Regions from separate parts of the Paenisporosarcina sp. FSL H8-0542 genome, predicted to be linked through region 1. Evidence: riboswitches for the same ligand, from Rfam matches in the RefSeq annotation. Region 1 holds a riboswitch; the other holds the start of a gene.
The links. A riboswitch is a leader RNA that binds a small molecule or an ion and turns the genes downstream of it on or off. The one in region 1 is predicted to bind S-adenosylmethionine.
Positions count from the first base shown of each region.

Region 2: it holds a riboswitch for S-adenosylmethionine, as region 1 does, so the genes downstream of both, MHH33_RS15580 (O-acetylhomoserine aminocarboxypropyltransferase/cysteine synthase family protein) here and MHH33_RS00550 (methionine ABC transporter ATP-binding protein) in region 1, are expected to answer to the same signal.

Region 1 covers NZ_CP152050.1:105,720-109,248, reverse strand. Annotated here, with positions in the region: gene MHH33_RS00560 (MetQ/NlpA family ABC transporter substrate-binding protein) at 1-149, opposite strand, end outside; gene MHH33_RS00555 (methionine ABC transporter permease) at 168-839, opposite strand; gene MHH33_RS00550 (methionine ABC transporter ATP-binding protein) at 829-1,842, opposite strand; SAM riboswitch class I at 1,912-2,020, opposite strand; gene MHH33_RS00545 (carbon-nitrogen family hydrolase) at 2,109-2,903, opposite strand; gene MHH33_RS00540 (pyridoxal phosphate-dependent aminotransferase) at 2,989-3,529, shown strand, end outside.
Region 2 covers NZ_CP152050.1:3,102,239-3,105,767, reverse strand. Annotated here, with positions in the region: gene pepT (peptidase T) at 1-1,000, opposite strand, end outside; gene MHH33_RS15585 (glycerol-3-phosphate acyltransferase) at 1,189-1,839, opposite strand; SAM riboswitch class I at 1,979-2,096, shown strand; gene MHH33_RS15580 (O-acetylhomoserine aminocarboxypropyltransferase/cysteine synthase family protein) at 2,214-3,503, shown strand; gene MHH33_RS15575 (homoserine O-acetyltransferase) at 3,520-3,529, shown strand, end outside.

The DNA.
Region 1 (3,529 bases):
AGCATGTCGCTATATGGACCTGCTGATCCGCCTAATGTCACTGATTTGTCATTGTCCGCATTACCTTTTGACTCTTTGTCGCTTCCTCCACATGCAGCAAGTGCTGCTGTCATTAAGACTAGAATGAACATTAATAACACTTTTTTCATCTCTGTTTCTCTCCCTTTTTATCGTTTATCTATTGCTTTTGACGTCCAGTCACCCAGCTGCTGAATGACTTGAACAAGAACAATTAAAATGACAACTGTCACCATCATGATTGTTTCATCGTAACGGTAATATCCGAAGCGAATGGCTAAGTCTCCAATACCGCCGCCTCCAACCACACCCGCCATGGCGGAGTATGCTACTAAACTAATGATTGTCATCGTAATGCCCTGCACGATGCTGGTTTTTGCTTCAGGCAATAATACATCCCTGATGATCATCCAAGGTGTCGCGCCAACTGCAATGGCTGCTTCGATCACCCCTTTATCAATTTCACGAAGAGACGTTTCCACAATTCTAGCGAAGAAAGGAATTGCAGCAACTGACAATGATACACTTGCAGCTGCTGGGCCAATCGTTGAGTCTACCAGTAATTTGGTTAAAGGGATAAGAGCTACCAACAAAATGATAAATGGAATGGAACGCACCATATTGACGATAAAACCGAGTGTTCCTTTAACAAATCGATTTTCTAAAAATAAACCTCGGTCTGTAACAAAAAGCACAATCCCCAACGGTAAGCCAATAATGATTGCGACTGTTAATGAAACCCCAATCATATACATCGATTGCCCGAATGCGTTCAGGATGTCTGGCCACATTTCAATTACATGCGTTATATCAATTCCCATTACGTACCACCTCCACTTGCGCCCCTCGTCCTTCCATATACGTGATAGCTCTTGTTATATTTTCTGGTTGTCCTTGAATTTCCATCAAAAACAAGCCGAGTGGTATTTCCTGAATGTATTCAATCGCGCCATGCAAGAAATTACCTCGTACATCAAAATTCTGAATCATATCCGAGATGACACCTTCTCCCGCCACATTGCCTTTAAATAGCACTTTCACAATACGTCCAGTGACTTGATCCAAAATGGATTGAGGTACTTCGAATGATACGACGCTACTGATGAACTCTTTCGTCAATTCTGCTTTCGGATTGGAGAAAATATCGTAAACCGTTCCCTCTTCAACCACCCGTCCATCTTGCATGACGGCCATGCGATCACATATTTCTTTTACCACATTCATTTCGTGTGTGATCAACACAATGGTGATGTTCAATTCGCGATTGATTTTTTTGAGCAAGCGCAGAATAGATAAGGTCGTATTCGGATCAAGCGCTGAAGTTGCTTCGTCACACAGCAGGACGGAAGGATTGTTTGCCAGTGCACGAGCAATTCCGACACGCTGCTTCTGTCCACCGCTTAATTGGGCCGGATAAACATCTTTCTTATCTGTCAAACCAACCATTTCTAGCAACTCCAAAACGCGGGTCTCCATTTTTTCACTTTGTGTATTAGCTGCCTTTAATGCGAAGGAAATATTCTGAGCAACTGTTTTTTGACTGATCAAGTAAAAGTGTTGAAAGATCATGCCGATTTTCAAGCGGGCTTTACGTAATTTTTCTCCTTTTAATTTTGTGAGGTCCAGTCCATTCACTTCAATTTGTCCGCTTGTTGGTCGTTCCAGCAGATTGATGCACCGTAATAATGAGCTTTTGCCTGCACCTGAGTATCCGACAATACCGAACACTTCCCCTTCATTGACGGTGAGATTTACGCGATCAACACCTATAACCGTTCCTTTTTTCGTTATGTACTCTTTAGATAAATCATTAATTTTTATCATCACAAGCTCCTTTTTGCCAAATAAAAAATGCCCCTTTCATCATGAAAGAGGCACCGAAAAATGGATTTTGGGTTATCTTTCAGAATGAAATCATTCTGTAGGAATTGGCACCTTCCCAGCTCGTGCTGGGGGTTGCCGGACGTCATAGGGCCTATCCCTCGGTCTCTCTTGATAAATTTCCATATGTAGTTGTTTGGTTGTTTTGTTGCTGAAGTAAATCTTACGATGTTTTTATACACGTGTCAAACACTTTTTGAAAATTATTTTCATTTTTCAAACAAAGGTTTATATAGCAAAGGTCTGCGATCCTCGTATACCGGTATGCGAGTACGTACCTCTTCAACTTCTGAAAAATCAACATCAATGATTGCGTAATCTTCATCATCAGCTCCAGTCCATAACACTTTCCCCCAAGGTGCAATGATCATGGATTGGCCATTGAACTGATTGTTCGGATCGTTCCCAGTTCGATTGACCGCGATGACAAAACATTGATTTTCGATTGCACGGGCTTGAAGCAAGATTCTCCAATGATCGATACGAGTTTCAGGCCATTGTGCTGGTAAGAAGAGCACTTTCGCTCCGGCTAATGCATGTGCCCTTAACCACTCAGGAAACCTTAGGTCATAACATATGACCCCTCCTGCTTGAATAGAACCTAATGAAAATACATTTGATTGATTTCCTGCTTTTAAGTATAGATGTTCATCCATGAGACGGAACAAATGCGCTTTATCATATTCGGAGACCAACTGCCCCTCATTCGAATAAATGTACATCGTGTTGTAGAAGCTGTCTCCTTTTTTCGTAGAAACCGACCCTCCTACGATATGGACATGATATGTACGGGCCAGCTCGGAAAGAAATTCTTTTGTTCGTTGCCCTTCGACGTCTGCAAGATGTTCTAACTCCGTTAATGCATAGGCAGTATTCCACATTTCAGGTAATACAACGAGCTCTGCACCCTCACTTGCGACCTTTTTTATGTACTTTTGAACGTTGGAAAAATTTTTTTCAGGCTCGGCAAACGCTACGTCGAGCTGAATGCATGCGATTTTCATGGGTACACCCCCTGTAGACAAGATACACAAAAGATTATAAGATTTGGCTGATGATTGCAACTATTTCAGAAAATGAGGAAAAACCATGGAACTTTCTAAGAAGCTTCAACAATTACCACCACAATTCTTTGCTTCACTTGTTCAAAAAGTAGGAGCTGCAGTGGCACAAGGTCGCGATGTGATCAATTTAGGTCAAGGAAATCCTGACCAACCAACACCTCCACACATCGTAAAAGCCTTGCAAGAAGCTGCAGAAGATCCCCTTACACATAAATATTCGCCATTTCGTGGAATTGGCGAATTGAAGGAAGCTGCAGCAGACTTTTATAAAAGAGAATACAATGTTGAGATTGACCCAACTACAGAAGTTGCGGTTTTATTCGGAACGAAAATTGGACTTGTGGAGTTGCCGATTGCTGTACTGAATCCTGGAGATTTGATGTTACTGCCTGACCCAGGTTATCCGGATTATTTATCTGGAGTCGTCATGGCTGACGTTCAATATGAAACACTGCCACTAGTCGCCGAAAACAACTTTTTACCTGATTACAATATACTTTCTCAAGACACGAAAGAACGCGCAAAACTCATGTATCTTAACTATCCAAATAATCCAACTGGAGCAA
Region 2 (3,529 bases), 630 kb from region 1:
CGACAATTTCTTTTACAGGCTCAATTTTTTCACCCATGTTGAAATATTGATCATGCAGTTCATACGAAATTGCATTTGATCCGTATTCTGCTTTGATTTTTGAAGCAGCTTCTTCAAATAATGCTTTCTTCGCTTCGAATTTTTCACGGTCAAAGTCACGTACGATATAAGACAATTTGGCTTCTTCTACATGCCCGTTGAAATTCATCAAGTGGATGAATCCTTCATGTCCTTCAGTCTTCTCAGGCACTTCATCTGCAGGCATATAAGATTGGAACTTCATGGCGATGGTCAGAGCGTTGACCATTTTGTTTTTAGCTGAACCTGGATGAACGCTTGTCCCACGTGTGATAACTTTAGCACCAGCTGCATTGAAACTTTCAAATTGAAGTTCTCCAAGAGGTCCGCCATCCATTGTATAAGCATACTTGGCATCAAATTTTTCAACATCAAATTTATGTGGCCCACGCCCAATTTCTTCGTCTGGAGTAAAGGCAACACGAAGTTTGCCGTGTTTAATGTCTGGATTATTAATTAGAAACTCCATAGCTGTCATAATTTCAGCAATTCCTGCTTTGTTGTCGGCACCTAGTAAAGTCGTGCCATCTGTTGTTATTAAAGTGTGCCCGATATAATTATTAAGCTCTGGGAAATCGTCAGGAGACATAACGGTTTCTTCGTTTAATCGGATGTCGCCACCTTCATAGCAATCGATACGCTGAGGGTTTACATTCTTACCTGTATAATCAGTTGCTGTGTCGACGTGAGCTAAAAAGCCGATTGTTGGCAATTCACGTTCTGAATTTGCAGGCAAAGTGGCAAATAAATAACCATTGTCATCAAGTGAAATGTCTTCCATTCCGATTGAAGCCAATTCTTTTTCTAGTTCGTGCAATAAGTCCCACTGACCTGGTGTAGATGGACAAGTGGTGCTTTCAGCATCTGATTGTGTATCAATTTTGGCATAACGTACAAGGCGTTCGATTAATGTTTCTTGCATGGTTTCATCTCCCTTAGAAAAGTTGGTTCGGAGTCGGGCAGATATTGACCGACATGATGCGGGCCAGTAGTCTTTACCCCTTACCTCAGTTTAGCACTTTCATTCGGTTCACGGAATAATGATTGTTCTGGCCGAATGAAATTTTAACGACTTTTTAGTAAATTCGGAATAAAAAATGGATTCCCCAATTAATTGGAGTGAGTCACTTTTTTCTTTTTGATAACCGAAGAAACTCGTGGTTCCATCCCGGATCTCAAACGGTGTATATTCTCGCGATGCTTCCATAACGCAAGTAAGAAGAGTGCGGTGGTTATGACAATTGGCATAGTACTTTCTGTAATCAAAAAGGCTAAAATGATATATGTAATATATAAGAACAGTACACCGATTAATAAGTAATCTGTCACCAATGAAACGACAATCAGCAAGATAAGTCCAACCAATCCGATTCTCCAATCCAGTACTAACATCACTCCAATAACAGATGCCGTTCCTTTACCACCATCAAAATGCATCTGAAATGGATAATTGTGACCTATTACGACAGATGCCCCCACAAGAAATAATAGGACCCATTGATACTCCAAGGAAAGATCAGTAGATTCGAATATAAGACGCAAAAGGACGATTGCAAGTATTCCTTTACCAATATCAACAAATGCAACGAGTGCCCCGTATTTCCAGCCTAATACAATAGTGGCATTGGATGCCCCCGCATTCTTTACTCCCTGTTCCTTTACATTCACCCCAGAAAGCCGTTGCGCCACATTTGAACCATGGAGACAGCCAATTAAATAACCTGATAGTAAGGTGATTAGCACCCATAATGCAAGATTCATATTCCCAACCCCTTTTTTTCACTAACTCTTTAAACGTTTGAGTGTTGGCAGAAGTTTCAAAAAATTATATAAATAATTCTTGACTATTTATGGATATTAAACATATACTGATTCTCAAGATGGAAAACTAAATCAAATACTCTTATCTAGAGTGGCGGAGGGACTAGGCCCTGCGATGCCCGGCAACCGGCAAGTGATTAACTTGCAAAGGTGCTAATTCCTACAGATTTCTTTAGTGGAGATCTGAAAGATAAGAGGAGGATCACGCACTTGTGAGCCCCTCTTCTTAAGCGAAGACGGGGCTTTTTTCTGTTCATAAAACTCCTCTTTCGCCTCCACACTTCCATCTAAAACACAATCCAGGAGGGAAAACAATGACAAATCTTCAACCGGAAACTCTACTTTTACACGGAGGTCAGCAGCCGGACCCAATCACGGGTTCCCGTGCAGTGCCAATCCACAAAACAACTTCTTTTGTTTTCAGAGATACGGAACATGCCCAAAACTTATTCGCCTTGCAGGAAACTGGACACATTTATTCACGCATCGGCAACCCGACTGTGGACGTATTTGAACAGCGAATCGCGTTATTGGAAGGTGGCACAGCAGCGGTAGCCCTATCGAGTGGCATGGCTGCGATAGCCTTCTCCATTCTGAATGTAGCAGGAGCCGGTGATGAAATCGTCGCTGCTGGCAATTTGTATGGTGGGACCTACAATCTATTTGCCAATACACTTCCACGGTATGGAATCACGGTGAAGTTTGTAGATTCCACCGATCCTGAGAATTTCCGCGGGGCCATTACCGATAAAACGAAAGCCATTTTCGGGGAAATCATCGGAAACCCAAGCCTTCATGTTTTGGACGTAGAAGCTGTAGCTGACATTGCACACGAGAACGGAATTCCGTTGATTATCGATAATACGTTTGCAACGCCATACGGAAGCAACCCTATCGAATTCGGTGCGGATGTAGTCGTTCATTCAGCTACGAAATGGATTGGGGGACACGGTACGTCAATCGGCGGTGTCGTTGTGGATGCAGGTAAGTTTGATTGGAACAGCGAGAAGTTTCCTGGCTTTACGGAACCGGATACGAGCTACCATGGCCTTCGTTACGGGATTGATGTCCCCCAAGTGGCTTTCGCGATTAAACTGCGGGTCCAGCTACTGCGTGACTTCGGTCCATGCCTAAGCCCGGATAATGCATTCGCTTTTTTGCAAGGTCTTGAAACATTGCATCTCCGCGTACCGAAACATAATGAAAATGCAATTGCAGTCGCACAATACTTAGCAAATCATCCGGCAGTAGAATGGGTAAGTTTCAATGGTTTCGAATCTCATCCATCTCATCAATTGGCAAACAAGTACTTAAAGAATGGATACGGCTCGATTGTGAATTTTGGCATTAAAGGAGGTCGGAAAGCAGGACGAAAACTTATCGACCATGTCCAAATCTGGTCGCATGTGGCTAATGTAGGGGATGCAAAATCGCTCATTATCCATCCTGCTTCAACAACCCATCAACAGTTAAGCAGTGAAGAGTTGAAGCAATCGGGTGTAACGGAAGAGTTGATTCGTCTATCAGTAGGATTGGAATCTGTGAAAGACCTGGTAGCCGATTTGGGGAAAGCAATAGAACATGCCACCGTCGTAACGGTTTAATGTGGAGGTGAATTTAATGGCAACAG